One region of the Arthrobacter ginkgonis genome, then DNA from elsewhere that is predicted to be linked to it. Evidence: riboswitches for the same ligand, from Rfam matches in the RefSeq annotation. Region 1 holds a riboswitch; the other holds the start of a gene.

The links. A riboswitch is a leader RNA that binds a small molecule or an ion and turns the genes downstream of it on or off. The one in region 1 is predicted to bind guanidine.
Region 2: linked by a shared signal. The riboswitch ahead of ABD912_RS16035 (DMT family transporter) and the one ahead of ABD912_RS19130 (DMT family transporter) in region 1 are both predicted to bind guanidine.

Annotation. Positions count from the first base shown of each region.
Region 1 covers NZ_BAABEO010000025.1:122,326-129,950, reverse strand. Annotated here, with positions in the region: gene ABD912_RS19155 (LysE/ArgO family amino acid transporter) at 25-648, opposite strand; gene ABD912_RS19150 (LysR family transcriptional regulator ArgP) at 721-1,629, shown strand; gene ABD912_RS19145 (SDR family oxidoreductase) at 1,764-2,561, shown strand; gene ABD912_RS19140 (lipase maturation factor family protein) at 2,603-4,075, opposite strand; gene ABD912_RS19135 (DUF3817 domain-containing protein) at 4,269-4,793, opposite strand; guanidine-III (ykkC-III) riboswitch at 4,862-4,924, shown strand; gene ABD912_RS19130 (DMT family transporter) at 4,942-5,256, shown strand; gene ABD912_RS19125 (cell division protein CrgA) at 5,346-5,600, opposite strand; gene ABD912_RS19120 (class E sortase) at 5,767-6,525, shown strand; gene ABD912_RS19115 (hypothetical protein) at 6,539-6,712, shown strand; gene ABD912_RS19110 (anthranilate synthase component II) at 6,709-7,353, shown strand; gene pknB (Stk1 family PASTA domain-containing Ser/Thr kinase) at 7,410-7,625, opposite strand, start outside.
Region 2 covers NZ_BAABEO010000020.1:201,996-209,620, reverse strand. Annotated here, with positions in the region: gene ABD912_RS16065 (LLM class flavin-dependent oxidoreductase) at 1-365, shown strand, start outside; gene ABD912_RS16060 (sigma-54-dependent Fis family transcriptional regulator) at 456-2,240, shown strand; gene ABD912_RS16055 (SDR family NAD(P)-dependent oxidoreductase) at 2,271-3,110, shown strand; gene ABD912_RS16050 (flavin reductase family protein) at 3,107-3,649, shown strand; gene ABD912_RS16045 (ester cyclase) at 3,686-4,144, shown strand; gene ABD912_RS16040 (SDR family NAD(P)-dependent oxidoreductase) at 4,141-5,049, shown strand; gene ABD912_RS16035 (DMT family transporter) at 5,139-5,453, opposite strand; guanidine-III (ykkC-III) riboswitch at 5,463-5,530, opposite strand; gene ABD912_RS16030 (LysR family transcriptional regulator) at 5,605-6,495, opposite strand; gene ABD912_RS16025 (MFS transporter) at 6,596-7,625, shown strand, end outside.

The DNA of each region.
Region 1 (7,625 bases):
TGCACAAAACTCCGTGCATAAGGCTCAATGCAGCAGCAGGGACACGGCCAGGGCGGCCATGACCACGGCGACCAGCCCGTCCAGCACCCGCCAGGACGCCGGGCGGGCGAAGAACCGGCGCAATCCGCGGGCCCCGAATCCCAGCGCGGAGAACCACAGCAGGCTGGCCACGGCCGCCCCGACGGCGAACAGCCAGCGCCCCGGATCCCCCTGGGCGGCGGCGAGGGAGCCGAGCAGCACCACGGTGTCCAGGTACACGTGCGGGTTCAGCCAGGTCAGCGCCGCAACGGTGAGCACCGCAGCCTGCGCCCCGGTGCGCCGGTCGCTCCCCGGGGGAGCGGCGTCCTCCACCGTCAGGGCCGCCGGGCGCAGCGCGCGCCGGGCGGCGAACACGGCGTAGACCAGCAGGAACGCGGCCCCGCCCAGCCGCGCTGCCACCAGCAGCCACGGTGCCTGCGACGTCAGCGCCCCGAAGCCGGCCACCCCCGCCAGGATCAGCAGGGCGTCGGAGGCGATGCACACCGCCACCACAGGCAGGACGTGTTCGCGCCGGATGCCTTGGCGGAGCACAAAGGCGTTCTGGGCGCCGATCGCAGCAATGAGGGACAGGCCGGAACCGAAGCCGGCAAGAACGGGGAAGGAAGCCACTCTTCCACGGTAGGAACCCGCCTTCCCTGCGGTCCAGCTAAAGATTCTTCAGCACCATTAGGATTCCTAAACATGGACTTCCCAGCGGACCAGTTGCGGGCCTTCGCCGCCGTGGTGGACGGTGGCGGCTTCGAGGCCGCGGCCCGGCGCCTGCACGTCACCCCCTCCGCCGTCAGCCAGCGGATCAAGGCCTTGGAACGGCAGGTGGGGACCGTCGTTGTGCAGCGCACACGGCCAGCCCGCCCCACGCCCGCCGGCGAGGTCCTGCTGCGCCTCGCGCGCCAGCTGGAACTGCTGGCCGGGGAGGCCGCCGCGGAACTGGGCGGCACGCCGCGCGGCGCCGGATCCGCCCGGGTTCCCGTCGCCGTGGCCGTCAACGCGGATTCGCTGTCCACCTGGTTCGGTGCCGCGCTGCGGGACCTGGCGTCCGAGGACTCCCTGGCGGTGGAGGTGCTGCGCGAGGATGAGGCGCATTCAATCGAACTGCTGCGCTCCGGGCGGGCGATGGGCGCGGTCACCACCAGCGGCCAGCCGGTGCAGGGGTGTTCCGCGACGCGGCTGGGGTCCGTGCGCTACCGGGCGATGGCGGCGCCGGACTTCGCCGCGCGGTGGTTCGGGCAGGACTCCGCCGACGATCCCGCCGCCGGCCTTGCCGTGGCGCCCGTGGTCCACTTCGACCGCTCCGACGGCCTGCAGGCGGGACTGCTGCGGCGCTACGCCGCGGGAGCGCAGCCGCCGGCGCACTACGTCCCCGACTCGGTCCAGTTCGTCCGTTCCATCGCGGCCGGCCTGGGCTGGGGCCTGGTTCCAGACCTGCAGGATCCGGGCGACGGCTCGCTGCTGGCGCTGGACCCGGCGTGGGAGGTGCGGGTGCGGCTGTACTGGCAGCGCTGGAAGCTGGACTCCCCCGCCCTGGACCGCGTTACGGCCGCGGTGCTGGAGGCCTCCCGGGGGCTGCGGGCCGCGGCCCCCGGACCCTGAAACGCCGGGACGGCCGGGGCGGATTCACCGGGCCGGCACTCGCCGACCCCGCCGCGGCCGCGGCGACCTAAATCGGCCCGGCCCAGACGGCATTGGCCTTGACCGGACCGGCCGTGGGCACAAGGCTAAGGGGCATGCGGATTCTGGTGGCCGGAGGAACGGGAGTGCTCGGCACCCGGGTGGTGGAACTGTTGCGCGCCCGCGGGGACGAGGTATCGGTGCTGACCCGCCGGGAAGGGGTCGCCGGCGGGGTGTCCGGGGACCTGGCCACCGGCGCGGGGCTGGACGCGGCCTGCGTGGGTGCCGAGGCCGTCATCCACCTGGCCACCGCCACCACCCCTGCGGGCTGGCGCGAGGTGGACGTGGACGGGACGCGCCGGCTGGCCGAGGCGGCCACCCGGCAGCACGTGGCCCACTTCCTGTACATCTCCATCCTCGGGGTGGACCGCATCCCGTTCGCCTACTACCGCGCCAAGGCGGAGGGCGAACAGGAAGTCCTCCGCGCCGGGGTGCCTTGGACGGTGCTGCGGCTGGGCCAGTTCCACGAACTGCTGGACTCGCTCCTGCGCGTGGTGGCGGCGGTGCCCGTCGCCTTCGTGCCGCGCGGACTCGCCGTGCAACCGCTGGCCGCGGCGGACGCGGCCAGGGTCGTCGTGGACACGCTCGACGCCGGCCCCCGGGGGCGCTTCGTCGGGGCCGGAGGCCCGCAGATCCTCACGGCCAAGGACGCCGCCGAGCAGTGGCTGGCCGCCCGGCGCGCGGCCGGCGGCCGGGGCGGAGCCGTCGTCGAACTTCCCCTCCCGGGCGCCCTGATGCGCGCCTTCCGCGCCGGCCACAACCTCATGCCGGCCTCGATGCAGCCGGGCACCGCGTTCGGGGACTGGGCCCGCGAACGGTTCGCCGCCGGGACCGGTCCGGCCTACCGGAGGTAGCCCGAAGCGCCGGCGGACGCCGCCATAGGGGGATGCCGGGCCTACGCGCTCCGGCCCCGGGACACCGGCGGGACCACTTCTCCCAGCGGGGTGCGGATCCACTGCTGCCCGGTTTGGCGGAATTCCGCCCGCGTCGAATACCGGTACAGGAACGCGCGGGCGCGCACCCAGGCCGGGCGCTCGCCGTCGAACGGGTCCTCACGCAGCAGCTTCAGGATCGCGGGGTCGGCGGCCAGCAGGTGGCTCAGGAACGCGTGGAACCAGCGCTCGTGCACCGAGCGCAGGGGCAGGAACCACATGAGCCAGTCCAGCCGCAGATGGTACGGAGCCCACTGGCGGGGCAGCCGCCGCACGTCCCCCGGCTTGCCCTTGAACCCGTATTCGCGCCAGTCGGCCACGTTGTCCGGCTCCGCGTCCAGGGTGCCCTCGACGATGATCTCTATCCGCTCCTTGGTCACGGTCCCGAAGGCGCCGTAGGCGTTGACCAGCTGCCAGCGGTTGAAGGCGGCGTTCATGAGCTGGCCCCGCGAGAAGAGATTCAGCAGGGGCCGGTAGCTGAGCACCAGCAGCAGCGCCGCCACGGCCCAGACCAGCACGACCCACCACAACGGGGAGCCCGGGCCCGGTTCCTGCCCCAGCGGGATCATCGGCAGCACGGCGTGCACCACGCGGTCGCTGACCGCGCTGAAGGCCAGCACGATCGCCATCCAGTTCAGCCAGGCGAAGTTCCCGGTGGCCACCAGCCACAGCTGGGTCCCCACGACGACGGCCGCGGCGATGGTCGCCACCGGCTGCGGAGCGAAGAGCAGGAACGGCACCACCAGTTGGGCGAAGTGGTTGCCGGCCACCTCCATCCGGTGCAGCGGCTTGGGCAGCAGGTGGGCCTGCCGGCTGAGCGGGCCCGGCATGGGCTGGGTCTCGTGATGGTAGAAAAGGGCCGTGAAGTCCCGCCATTCGCTGCCGCCGCGGATCTTGATCATCCCGGCGCCGAACTCCAGGCGGAACACCAGCCAGATGGCCAGAAGGATCATGGGGGCGGGCGGGGGCACGCGGTCGGAACCGAGGAAAGCCGCCAGGAACCCGGCCTCCAGCAGCAGCATCTCCCAGCCGAACCCGTAGAAGGTGTGCCCCACGTTGACGATGGACATATACATCCCCCACAGGAGCAGGAACGCGACCATCGGCACCCACGGGGGACCCGCTTGGGGCAGGCCGGCAACCAGCAGCGCGGAGACGGCCAGGCCCGTCCAGCACATCGCGCGCAGCCGCCGGTCGGTGTACGGCCAGCGGGTGAACAGGGTGGGGCGCGGCCGCAGGCCGCTTTGGATGGTCCGTTCCAGGTACCGGGGCACCGGCAGCAGGCCGTGTTCGCCGAGCAGCGCCGGGAACTGGTTCAGCGTGGACAGGAACGCCACGAAGTACAGCGCTGCGATGCCGCGCTGCAGCACTTGCCGGGCAAACTCGCGGTCGGTGGCGTTGAACCAGCCCGCGTCGAACCAGAGGATCCAATCCACGTTCCCACGCTACGCCGTAAGGGGGCGCGTGGTCACCGGTAGCAGGGACGGGGCCGTTCCTCCGCAAAGCGCGGGGCAGTCGGGTCCCTGCGTGGCGACGAAGTCGACACGAGAGGGCCGTTCCCCCGCAAGCGCGGGGCAGTCGGGTCCCTGCGTGGCGACGAAGTCGACACGAGAGGGCCTGCCCCGCGCGCTAGCCCTTGGGGACCGGCGGGCCAACGGCCAGCAGCGCGGCGGTGGCCGCGGCGATCAGCACGGCGCCCACCACGGAGGCAGCCACCGGACGGCGCAGGCACAAGGCCTGCAGCTTTTCGACCGCCCCGGAAGGCTGCTCGCCGCCGGGGGCCAGCCGCCAGCCGCCCTCCAGCAGCCCGCGCCGGGCGGTGGCCCGCTCAAACGGCAGGGTGGCGAAGGGAATGATGGCGGAGGCCAGCCCCAGCAGGCCGCGGACGAAGCCCCAGCGCTGGTTGACCCAGACGAACACCGTCACCACGCAGTAGGCCAAAAACACCACGCCGTGGACCAGTCCGAACACGGGCACCAGCGCCTCGGTGATGCCGGAGTACTTCAGCACCATGCCCAGGATCAGCAGGGCCCAAGTGACCATTTCCGCCAGCGCGAGGGCGCCGTAGAGCTTCTTGGGCGGGAGTTTGGAAGGGGCGGTGGAGGAGAGGTGGGACTGGGTCGTGCCGTCTTGGGTCTTGGTGTTCTGGGTCATGGTGTCTTTCGGTCGGGAGCGCGACGGGGCGGGCGGGCAAGGGGGAGGGCCTCCGGTGGTAGCCTAACCGGCAGGAATCCACCTTTCCCCGGACGAGGGAGCCGTACCCGGACCACGACAAGACGGCCGCTGAAGGGACGGGTGCGCCATGGCGTGGATCGTGTTGGTGGTGTCGGGACTGTTGGAGGCCGTCTGGGCGGTGGCCCTGGGCAAGTCGGAGGGATTCACCCGCCTGGGGCCCGCGGTGGTGTTCGGGATCGGCGTGGTCCTGAGCATGCTGGGTCTGGCATATGCCATGCGAAGCATATCCATCGGAACCGCTTACGCGGTGTGGGTGGGCATCGGGGCGTCCCTGACCGTGGCCTACGGAATGGCCTTCGGCGGCGACGCCGTCAGCTGGCAGAAGATCGTCCTGATCACGGTCCTGATCGGATGTGTCGTGGGGCTGAAGTTCGTCGAGTGACCCGCGCGGGGCGCCCGGCACCGGCCGCAGGGACCGGGGGATGGTAAGCGCGGGGCAGCCGGTGCAACCAACCTGCTGGCTGAGTACAGCTAGCGCCAGCGGGTGGTCATGAAGAAGCCCGCCATCGCCAGCCCGAAGCCGATCACGATGTTCCAGCCGCCGATCATGACCACGGGCAGCACGCCCTGGGAAATGTAGTAGACCATGATCCAGAGCAGGCCCAGGATCATCAGGCCGAACATGACGGGCTTGTACCAGACCGGCAGCGGCTTGTAGCTGGCTTGGCCGGCGCCGGAGGCCTCGTCGGGCCGGCGGTTCTTGCGTCGGGTCTTGGACTCTGGCACGGCTTCTCCTGCGCTCGGGCGCCGGCGACATCCGCGAAGACTGCGGGTCGGGCGTTATTGTGGCTGGTGGGCCGGTCCGAATAGCACCGGCACGCTCCTTGTCAATATCTCAATTGTAGCCGCTGGGGCCCTTCCGCCCCGGGCGACGGCGCGGAAGGAACCAGGAATGCCCGAAGCGGCCCAAGTCACCCGCAGATCAACGGGTGCTGCGCACGACCGCCCGCGGCGGGGTCCCTTCTCGACGGCCTTCGGGATTTTCGGCGAACTGTTTCTCACCGCCGGCGCCGTGCTGCTGCTCTTCGTCGTCTGGCAGTTGTGGTGGACGAACCTCGACGCCGGACGCGCCCAGGAAACGGCCGTTGAGCGCGCCCTGGAAGGATTTGCCGGGACTCCTGCCGAGGAGCCGGCTGGCGAACCGGCGGATAACCCGCTGCTGGAAGGGAACCCGTTCGCGGTCATGTATGTCCCGCGCTTCGGCGAGGACTTCGCGCGGCCGGTGACCACCGGCGTCGGACTGGACGTGCTCAACACCCTGGGCATCGGCCACTACCCCGACACGCAGATGCCGGGGGAGAAGGGCAACTTCGCCGTGGCCGCCCACCGGCAGACTTACGGGGAAGCTTTCCGCGAAATCGACCGGCTCCGCGACGGCGACCTGATCTACGTGCAGACCGCCAAGGGCTTTTACACCTACGCCTACCGCAGCACGCAGATCGTCCACCCCTCCGCCGCCGAGGTCCTGGCGCCGGTGCCCGGCCGGCCGGGCGAAAAGCCCACCGAGGCCGTGCTGACCATGACCAGCTGCGACCCCCCGTTCACCACCCGGATGCGGATCATTGCCGTCTCCGTGCTCGAATCGTTCACGCCCGCCGCGGACGGCCCGCCGGCGGCCATCGCCGCAACCGTCGCCAAGCTGCAGAAGTAGCAGGGAGCAACAAATGTACGCCTGGATTTTCCGCCACCTGCCCGGACCGCTGTGGATCCGCCTCCTCATTTCCGTCCTGCTGATTGCTGCGGCCATACTGGTCCTGATGGAATACGTGTTCCCGTGGGCGAACCGCCAGTTCGTTCCCTGGACCGACTCGACGATTGGCATGGTGCTCCCGCGATGACCGCCCCCACCCGGATCCTGGTGATCGACAACTACGACAGCTTCGTCTACACGCTGGTCGGCTACCTGCAGGAACTCGGCGCCGAAACCACCGTGGTCCGCAACGACGACGTCACGCTGGCCGAGGCGATCGAACTGGCCTCCGCGCGCGACGGCGTCCTGATCTCCCCCGGCCCGGGCAACCCGGCCGAGGCCGGCGTGTGCGTCGAGCTGATCAAGTGGTGCGGCACCCACGCCAAGCCGCTGCTGGGGGTGTGCCTGGGCCACCAGGCCATCGCCGAGGCCTACGGCGGCGTGGTCACCCACGCCGAGGAACTGATGCACGGGAAGACCTCGCTGGTGCACCACGGCTCCCACCCGATCTTCCACGACGTCGCCAACCCGTTCACGGCGACCCGCTACCACTCCCTGGCCGCCGTGCGCTCCTCCATCCCGGAGGAGCTGGAAATCACCGCCGAGACCGAGGGCGGCGTCGTGATGGGCCTGGCGCACCGCAAGGCGCCGCTGTGGGGCGTGCAGTTCCACCCCGAATCCGTCCTCACCGAGGGCGGCTACCAGATGCTCGGCAACTGGCTGGAGTCCCTCGGGCTGGCCGGGGCGGCCCTTGCGGCCGCGGACCTGAGCCCGCTCATCAAGCAGTAGGGCGGCCCGGGGCCATAAGTCCCGGACCGCCCCGCTTGGTTAGCCTGCCCCGCGCGCTAGTCCTCCCAGTCGCCGCGTCCGTTCCCCGAGTCGCCCTCGTCGCCCGAGTCTTCGTCGGAATCCCCCTCGGAATCCTCGCCGGAGTCTCCGGACCCATCGGAGGATTCGTCAGCGGACGGATCCGGCTCCTCCGCGGCCGGGGCCACGGCGACGGTGACCACCACGGTGCTGCCCGGGTCGACGTCGCTGCCGGCGGCCTGCTCCTGGCGGAT
Region 2 (7,625 bases), on a different contig from region 1:
GCCACTTCGAGTACATCTCCCGCTTCTTCCAGTCCAACGTCGACCACTACGAGATGGCCGGGGACCACTTCGCCACCACCAAGGGCTACGAGCGGTACGCCGAGGGCGCCAAGCGCATCAGGGACGCCGGCCTGCAGGGCGCCGCGGACAAGTACGCCGAAACGGCGCTGTGGGGCAACCCGGAGCGCATCCTGGGCCAGATCGAGGAAATCCGCGATGTCCTCGGCGACTTCGAGATCATCGTGGCCCCGTGCTTCGGCGGGATGCCGTACGACCAGGCCCGCGACAGCCTGGAGCTCTTTGCCCGCGAGGTGATGCCCAAGGCGCGCAGCCTCAACGGCCAGAAGGTCAGTCTCGCCGTCTGACGCCATCCGGCGCCCTCCCGCAGCCCGCGGGCGGCACCGCCCGCCCGCGGGGCCAGCCCGCCACCCGCCCCAGCAGAAAGGAACACCCCGATGGACACACCGCGCCCCACGGTGCCCGGCACCGTTGCGGAATGGGACGCCATCCGTGCCGCCAAGCTCGAGGTGCTGGGGCGGGACCCGTTCTCGATCCGCGACGGCGACTACCCCCAGGTCCGCCCCGACGTGCTGCGGTCCTGGAAGCGCTCCCTGCTGGCCGGGGTGGACCCGCACGGCACCGTGATTCCCCACGACCCCGGGTTCGTGGCCCAAAGCCGGCTGGCCCAGATCGCCCAGCCGATCATGAACCGTCTCGAGGACCAGATCTCCGACCTGAGTTCCTGGGGATTCCTGACGGACCGCGCCTCGAGGCTGCTGACCGTCGTGGTGGGCGACTCGCCGCAGGCGGAGCGGCTGCGCCAGAAGGATTTGCGCCCGGGACTGTGCTTTGCCGAGGACCAGATCGGCACCAACGGCATCGGCTGTGCCCAGGAGGAGCAGCGCCCGTTCATCATCTCCGGCTCCGAGCACTTCCGCCTCGATACCGAGATCATCACCACCACCGGGGTCAACATCCGCGACCCCTATACCAAGCGCTTCGTCGGAACGCTCGGGGTGCACTGCCGCCGCGAGTACGGCTCCACCGCGCTGCTCCAGCTCGTGGTCGAGATCGGGCGGTCCATCGAGGCCCAGCTGCTGGCCAGCCGCGCCGACGAGGAGCGCGCGTTCTTCGACCACTACCTGCGCATGCAGCGCCGCTTTCGCGGCGCGATCGTGGGCATCACACCGAACCACTACGTAGCCAACGCCCAGGCCCAGGCGCTGCTGGGCGAGAACGACCAGCAGGTCCTGCGCCGGCTGGCCGAGGAGGCGAGCCTGCGCGGGCAGGAACGTTCGACCCGCCGCCGGCTCGCCAACGGCTCCGGCGCCACCATCACCATCACCCCCCTGGAGCACTCGGCCGGGCGGTTCGCCGCCGTGCTGACCCTCGAACCCGAACGGGAAGCGGACCCCACGAGTCTCTACGCGCTGCCCTTCAGCGCGGGCGGGGCCGTGCGCGAGGACTTCCGGGCGCAGGCGCGCCGGGCGCTCGGCGGCGGCCAGGCGGTGCTCTTCAGCGGCGAGAGGGGCAGCGGCAAACGGCACATCGCCCGCGACGCGCTCGCCGAACTCTGTGCACCCGCGGCGGTGGCGGAAATCGACGGCGCCCAGGCCCACGCGGCACCGGGGGAGTGGTTCGCGGACCTGAGCCGCGCGCTGCGCGACGGCAACGCCCCCGTGCTGCTGACCCACCTCGAGGAGATCCCGGCCGAGCTCCTGCACCGCGTCGCGGACCTGATCAACGCGGCGGCCGGGCCGCTGGTCGGCACCACCACCGAACAGCACGGCGAGGACAGCCCGACGGCCTTCCTGCGCGAGTGCTTTCCCGCCGCCCTGGAGATTCCTCCGCTGCGCAACCGCGCCGATGAATTCTCCGCGCTCTGCCGCGGACTGCTGGCAGCGCTCGACGCCGCCGACGGCCAGCGCAGCAGCATCGCCCCCAAGGCGGTCGCCGCCCTGGTCTCCAACGACTGGCCCGGCAACGTGAGGCAGCTGCGCCAGGTCCTGGCCACCTCCCGCATCCGCGCCGCGGGGCGGGAGATCCGCCTCACCGACCTGCCCGCCCGCTACGGCACCGCGGTGGCCTCACGCCCGCTGCGGGAAATGGAACGGGTCGAACGGCAGACGCTTATGGTGGCGCTGCGCGAATCCGGGGGCAACCGGGAGGTCGCGGCCGAAAAGCTGGGCATCTCCCGGGCCACGATCTACCGAAAGCTGAAGCGCTATGAGCTGCGCTGAGACACACACGAACGGAAGGGGCATGCAGCCATGACACAGAGGGACGATCTCGCCGGGGCCACGGCGGTCGTGACCGGGGGCGCCTCGGGAATCGGCCGGGGCATCGCCTCCACCCTGGTGGAGCGCGGGATGAACGTCGTCGTCGCCGACATCGACCGGGACGCCCTGGACCGGGTGGAGGGCGAACTCGGCGTGCTTGGGGTGACCACCGACGTCACCGACGCCGACAGCGTCGCGGCGCTCGCCGAGGCCACCATGGCCGAGTTCGGCGCGGTGCACCTGGTCTGCAACAACGCCGGCGTCGGACCGATGGCCCCGATGAACCAGCTGACGCTGGAGGACTGGCGGTGGATGCTGGAGGTCAATCTGTGGGGCGTGATCCACGGGGTGGACGCCTTCCTGCCGCTGCTGGAACGCAACACGGATTGGGGCCACATCATCAACACCTCCTCGATGTCGGTGTTGGCCCCGCCACCCCGCCTGGGCGCCTACGTCGCCTCGAAGGCCGCCGTGATGGGCCTGACCGAGGTGCTGGCCGCGGAACTGGAGGCGGCGGGGTCGGTGGTCTCGGCCAGCGTGCTGATCCCCGGACCGGTGCGCACCAACATCGCGGCGAGCCTGCGGCACCGGCCCGCCACCTCGAACGGGGCGCTGTTCGACGTGGACATCTCCGGCAACGGGAAGAACTTCCGGTTCCTGGACCCCGAACAGGTCGGCGAACTGGTGGTCGAAGCCATCGGGGACCGCCGCCTCTACATTCCGACCCACGGCGAGTGGCGCACCCAGGCCGCCGAGCGCCACCGCCGCATCCAATCCGATTTCCCCGCCGACGGCGCCGCCGCCGGCGCCGTCCCCCAGGAGGCGTCATGAACACGAACACGAGCACCGCCGAGGCCGGCCCGGCCGCGGTGCAGGAACCGGCGCAGGAACTGGCGGAGCGGGTGCGGGCCGTCCACCGCCAGTACCCCACGGGCGTCACCGTGGTCACCACCGCCGTGGACGGCGTCCCCTACGGGCTGGCCGTCAACGCCTTCTCCTCCATTTCCCTGGACCCGCCGCTGGTGCTGGTGTGCGTCAACGAATCCTCGCGTTCCTACCCGGCGGTGTTCGACAGCGACCACCTGGGGGTCAACATCCTGGCCGCCGACCAGCGGGCGGTGGCCGGCGCCTTCGCCGCCTCCGGCGGAGACAAGTTCGCGCAGCTGGACTGGACCCCCAGCGAACGCGGGGTCCCGGTGCTCGACGGCGTGGCCGGCCACTTCGAGCTCGAGGTCAAGTACAAGATTCCGGCCTTCACCCACACCATCTTCATCGGCGAGGTGATCGATGCCCGGGCCTCGGGCAAGGCGCCCCTGGTCTACCAGGGCGGCGGCTTTTTCGACGGCGCCCAGCTTGTCCCGGCCGGCTAGGCCACCCCTGCAGCGAACCACGAAGGAGCCCACAGCATGTCCGTCACCGCGTCCACAGAACAACCCAAGCAGGAGCTGCCCAACCGGGAGCTGCTCCTGAGCGCCCTGTCGCACCAGGGCCACGAGGCCGCCAGCGAGGCCATCGACACCTACTACGCAGCCGACTTCGTCCGCCACGGCGAGAAGACGGACTACAGCCGCGACCAGCTGCGGGAGGGGATCGCACGGCTCTACCGCGGCTTCCCCGACCTGGTGCGCACCCACAGCGACGTGATCGTGCAGGGGGACCGCGCCGCCTACCGGTGGGAGGCGCGCGGCACCCACCTGGGCGACTACCTGGGGGTCCGGGCCACCCGGCGGCCCGTGCACGCCCGAGGCATCGTGATGTGCCGGTTCGCCGACGGCAGGATCGCGGAGGAGTGGGCCTCGTGGAACAAGGCCAGCCTGCTGCACGACCTGGGCATCATTCCGCTGGGTCGGGAGGAGGGCAAGTGAGGGAGTTCGCGGGCAAGATCGCCTTCATCACCGGCGGCGCCTCGGGCGCCGGCCTGGGGCAGGCGCGGGTCTTCGGGCACGCCGGGTGCCGCATCGTGATCGCCGACATCCGCCGGGCCGCGATCGACGACGCCCTGGAGCTGCTGCGCTCCGAGGGAATCGAGGCGCACGGGATCGAGCTCGACATCACCGACCGGCAGGCCTACGCGGCCGCCGCGGACGAGGTCGAGGCGATCTTCGGCTCCGCGCCGCAGCTGCTCTTCAACACCGCGGGGGTCAACAGCTTCGGGCCCTTGGCCACGGCCACCTATGAGGACTTCGACTGGGTGATGGGCGTGAACCTGCAGGGCGTCATCAACGGCATCCAGACGTTCCTGCCCCGCATGATCGCCAGCGGGCGGGACGGCCACATCGTCAGCACCGCCTCCATGGCCGGCTTCGAGGGCAGCCCCACCGCGGCGATCTACGCGGCCAGCAAGGCGGCGGTGATCAACCTGATGGAGAGCTACGCGCTGTCCCTGCCGGCCCACGGCATCGGTGCCTCGGTGCTGTGTCCGGCCAGCATCCGGTCCAACATCGCCTTCGCCCAGGACACCCGGCCGGCCCACTTGGCCGCGAACTCGGGGTTCCGCGCGGATCCCGAGTTCATTGCGCTGCAGCACCAGCTCTACAGCGGCGGCATGGATCCGATCGTGCTGGCCGGGCACGTCAAGCGCGGCATCGAGGAGGACGCCGTGCACATCCTGCCCTACCCGGAAACGCGGGACGGGATCGAGCGGCACTTCCGCACCATCCTTGACTCCTTCGCCGACTCCTCGGTCGATCCGGAAGGCGCCCGGGAACGGGCCCTCGCCTTCGAGCGGTACCGGGCCCAAGCGGCTGCCCTCCCGGCCTCCACGGACTGAGCCCGCCCGCGCGGCGGTACCGGACAGGGAGGGGGGACGACGCCGGAACGCACCGCCGGCGTCGTCGCCCCCCTCAGGCGAGGACCTGCCTAGTGGGAGAGCTTGAGCCCCACCACGCCGGCGACGATCATCAGCAGGAACAGCACCTTTACCACCGACAGCGGCTCCCCGCCGGTGGCCATCGCATAGACCACGGTAAGTACCGCCCCGATGCCGACCCACACCGCGTAGGCGGTGCCAACCGGCAGGCCCCGCATGGCATAGGCCAGTCCCGCCATGCTGGCGGCCAACGCGGAGAAGAACACAACGGACGGACCCAGTCGGCTGAAGCCCTCGGACTTGCCCAGCGCGGTGGCCCACGCCGCCTCAAGCACACCGGACAACACCAGAACGAACCATGACATGACAGCCTCCACGGGCCGTCTTGTCGCACACCGGGTACGGCACCCATCGTCCGGAAGCCCGTTGTTTCGGGCTCCTTTCAGGATCCCACGCCCCTTGGCGGGCGGCAATGTCAACTCCCTCACCCGCGTCCGCGCGGGCGATCCGCCGCCCTCAGGCCGAACGCAGCGCCTCCAGCGCCTCCTCCACGCGGCGCGAGGGGCGGTGCTCGCTCGGCAGCACGCCGACCAGCGCGTTGCCTTGCACCGCATCCAGGACGGGCAGGTACACCACGGTGCGCCCGTCGAAGGTCGCTCCGGTCGCCGGCACGCTGTTGATCAGCGAGTACCCCAGCCCGCGCGCCACCATGCAGCGGATCGTCTCCATGTTGCTGCTCCTCCAGCGCACGTCCATGCGCAGCCCGAGGTCGGACACGATGGAAGTGAGCCGTTCGATCGTCGGCGGGACGTCGAGCAGGACGGCCGGTTCGCCGATGACCTGCGCCAGGTGGATCCCGGGTTCGCCCGCCAGCGGATGCGTGGCGGGCAGCATCACGTGCAGGTGGATGTCGATCAGGCGCACCGGGGTCAGGTCGGGCGCGGCCTGCAACTCATAGACGAGCGCGAAGTCCAGGTGTCCGTCGCGGACCGCGTCCTGTATCTCCGAGGGCGCCCCCTCCCGGAATCCGAGCTCCACCTCCGGATAGCGGGTGGTGAAGTGCTCGGCGAGCACCGGCATCAGGCGTGGCGAAATCGACTGGGCGAAACCGATGTTCAGGGGGCCGCGCATCAGGTCGCGGTGGTCCGTCATCGCCTCTTCGGCCTCGGCCACCCGGGCCAGGACCGCCCGGGCATGTGCGGCAAACTCGCGCCCCGCCGGCGTGGGGGCGACCCGCTTGGAACGTGAGCGGATCAGCAGGTCGGTCTCCAGCGAGCGTTCCAGCTGGGAGATGGCCATCGAAACCGCGGCCTGGGAAATGTGGCACGCCGCGGCGGCCGCCGTCACCGAGCCGTGCTCGATGACCCGAACGTAGTACTGGAGCTGGCGCAGCGTGATTTCAGGCATAAGTTTTCCTGATCGATTTCCTTGGATCAATTGATTATACAGATCCTGTGCGGTGGCACACACTGGAACCAGAATCGTCCCTCACCCACAAGGAAGTGTCGTGAATCGCACCCAGACCCATGGAGGCACCGGAGCCTCCCTCACGGGCCCGGCCCCTTCGGGCGAACCCTCGGGGCCGGCCGTGAACGAATCGCTGAACACGGCGGAGATGCGCCGCATCCTCTCCTCGAGCTTCATCGGCAGCGCCATCGAGTACTACGACTTCATCCTTTACGCGACGGCCGCCTCGCTGGTGTTCGGCCACGTCTTCTTCGCCGACCTCGGCGCCGGATTCGCGCTCTTCGCCTCCTTCGCCACGCTGGCCGTCGGCTACGTGGCCCGCCCGCTCGGCGGCGTCGTCTTCGGCCACTTCGGCGACAAGCTGGGCCGCAAGAAGATGCTGGTGCTCTCCATGCTGATCATGGGCGTGGGCACCACGCTGATCGGCGTGCTGCCCACCACCGCCCAGATCGGGATCGCCGCGCCGATCGCGCTGGTGCTGCTGCGCATCTGCCAGGGCATCGCCGTCGGCGGCGAGTGGGGCGGGGCGGCCCTGATGGCGCTCGAGCACGCGCCGAAGGCCAAGCGCGGCTTCGCCACCTCCTTCGCCAGCGCCGGCGGCCCGGCCGGGGCCATCATGGCCACACTGGTGGTCTCCGCGGTCTCCGCGCTGACCGGCGAGAACTTCCTGACGTGGGGGTGGCGCATCCCGTTCCTGCTCAGCGCCGTGCTGATCGCCGTCGGCCTGGTGATCCGGCTGAAGGTCTCCGAGACGCCGTCCTTCCAGCGGCTGGAGGCCGTCAACGACAAGCGCAGGATGCCGATCCTTGAGGTCCTGCGCGACCACCCGCGCGCCGTGGTCCTGGCGCTGCTGGCCGCCATGAGCTTCTACGCCTGCCAGGGACTGTTCACCGTCTGGGGCGTCTCGCTCGCCGTGGAGAACGGGGTGGACCGCTCCGGAGTGCTGAACTGGAAGGCCGCCGGCGCCATCGTCACCCTGCTCGTCACGTTCTGGGCCGCGCGCATGAGCGACCGGATCGGGCGCAACCGCATGCTGCTGATCGGCGGCGTGGTCGGCGTCGTGCTGGCCT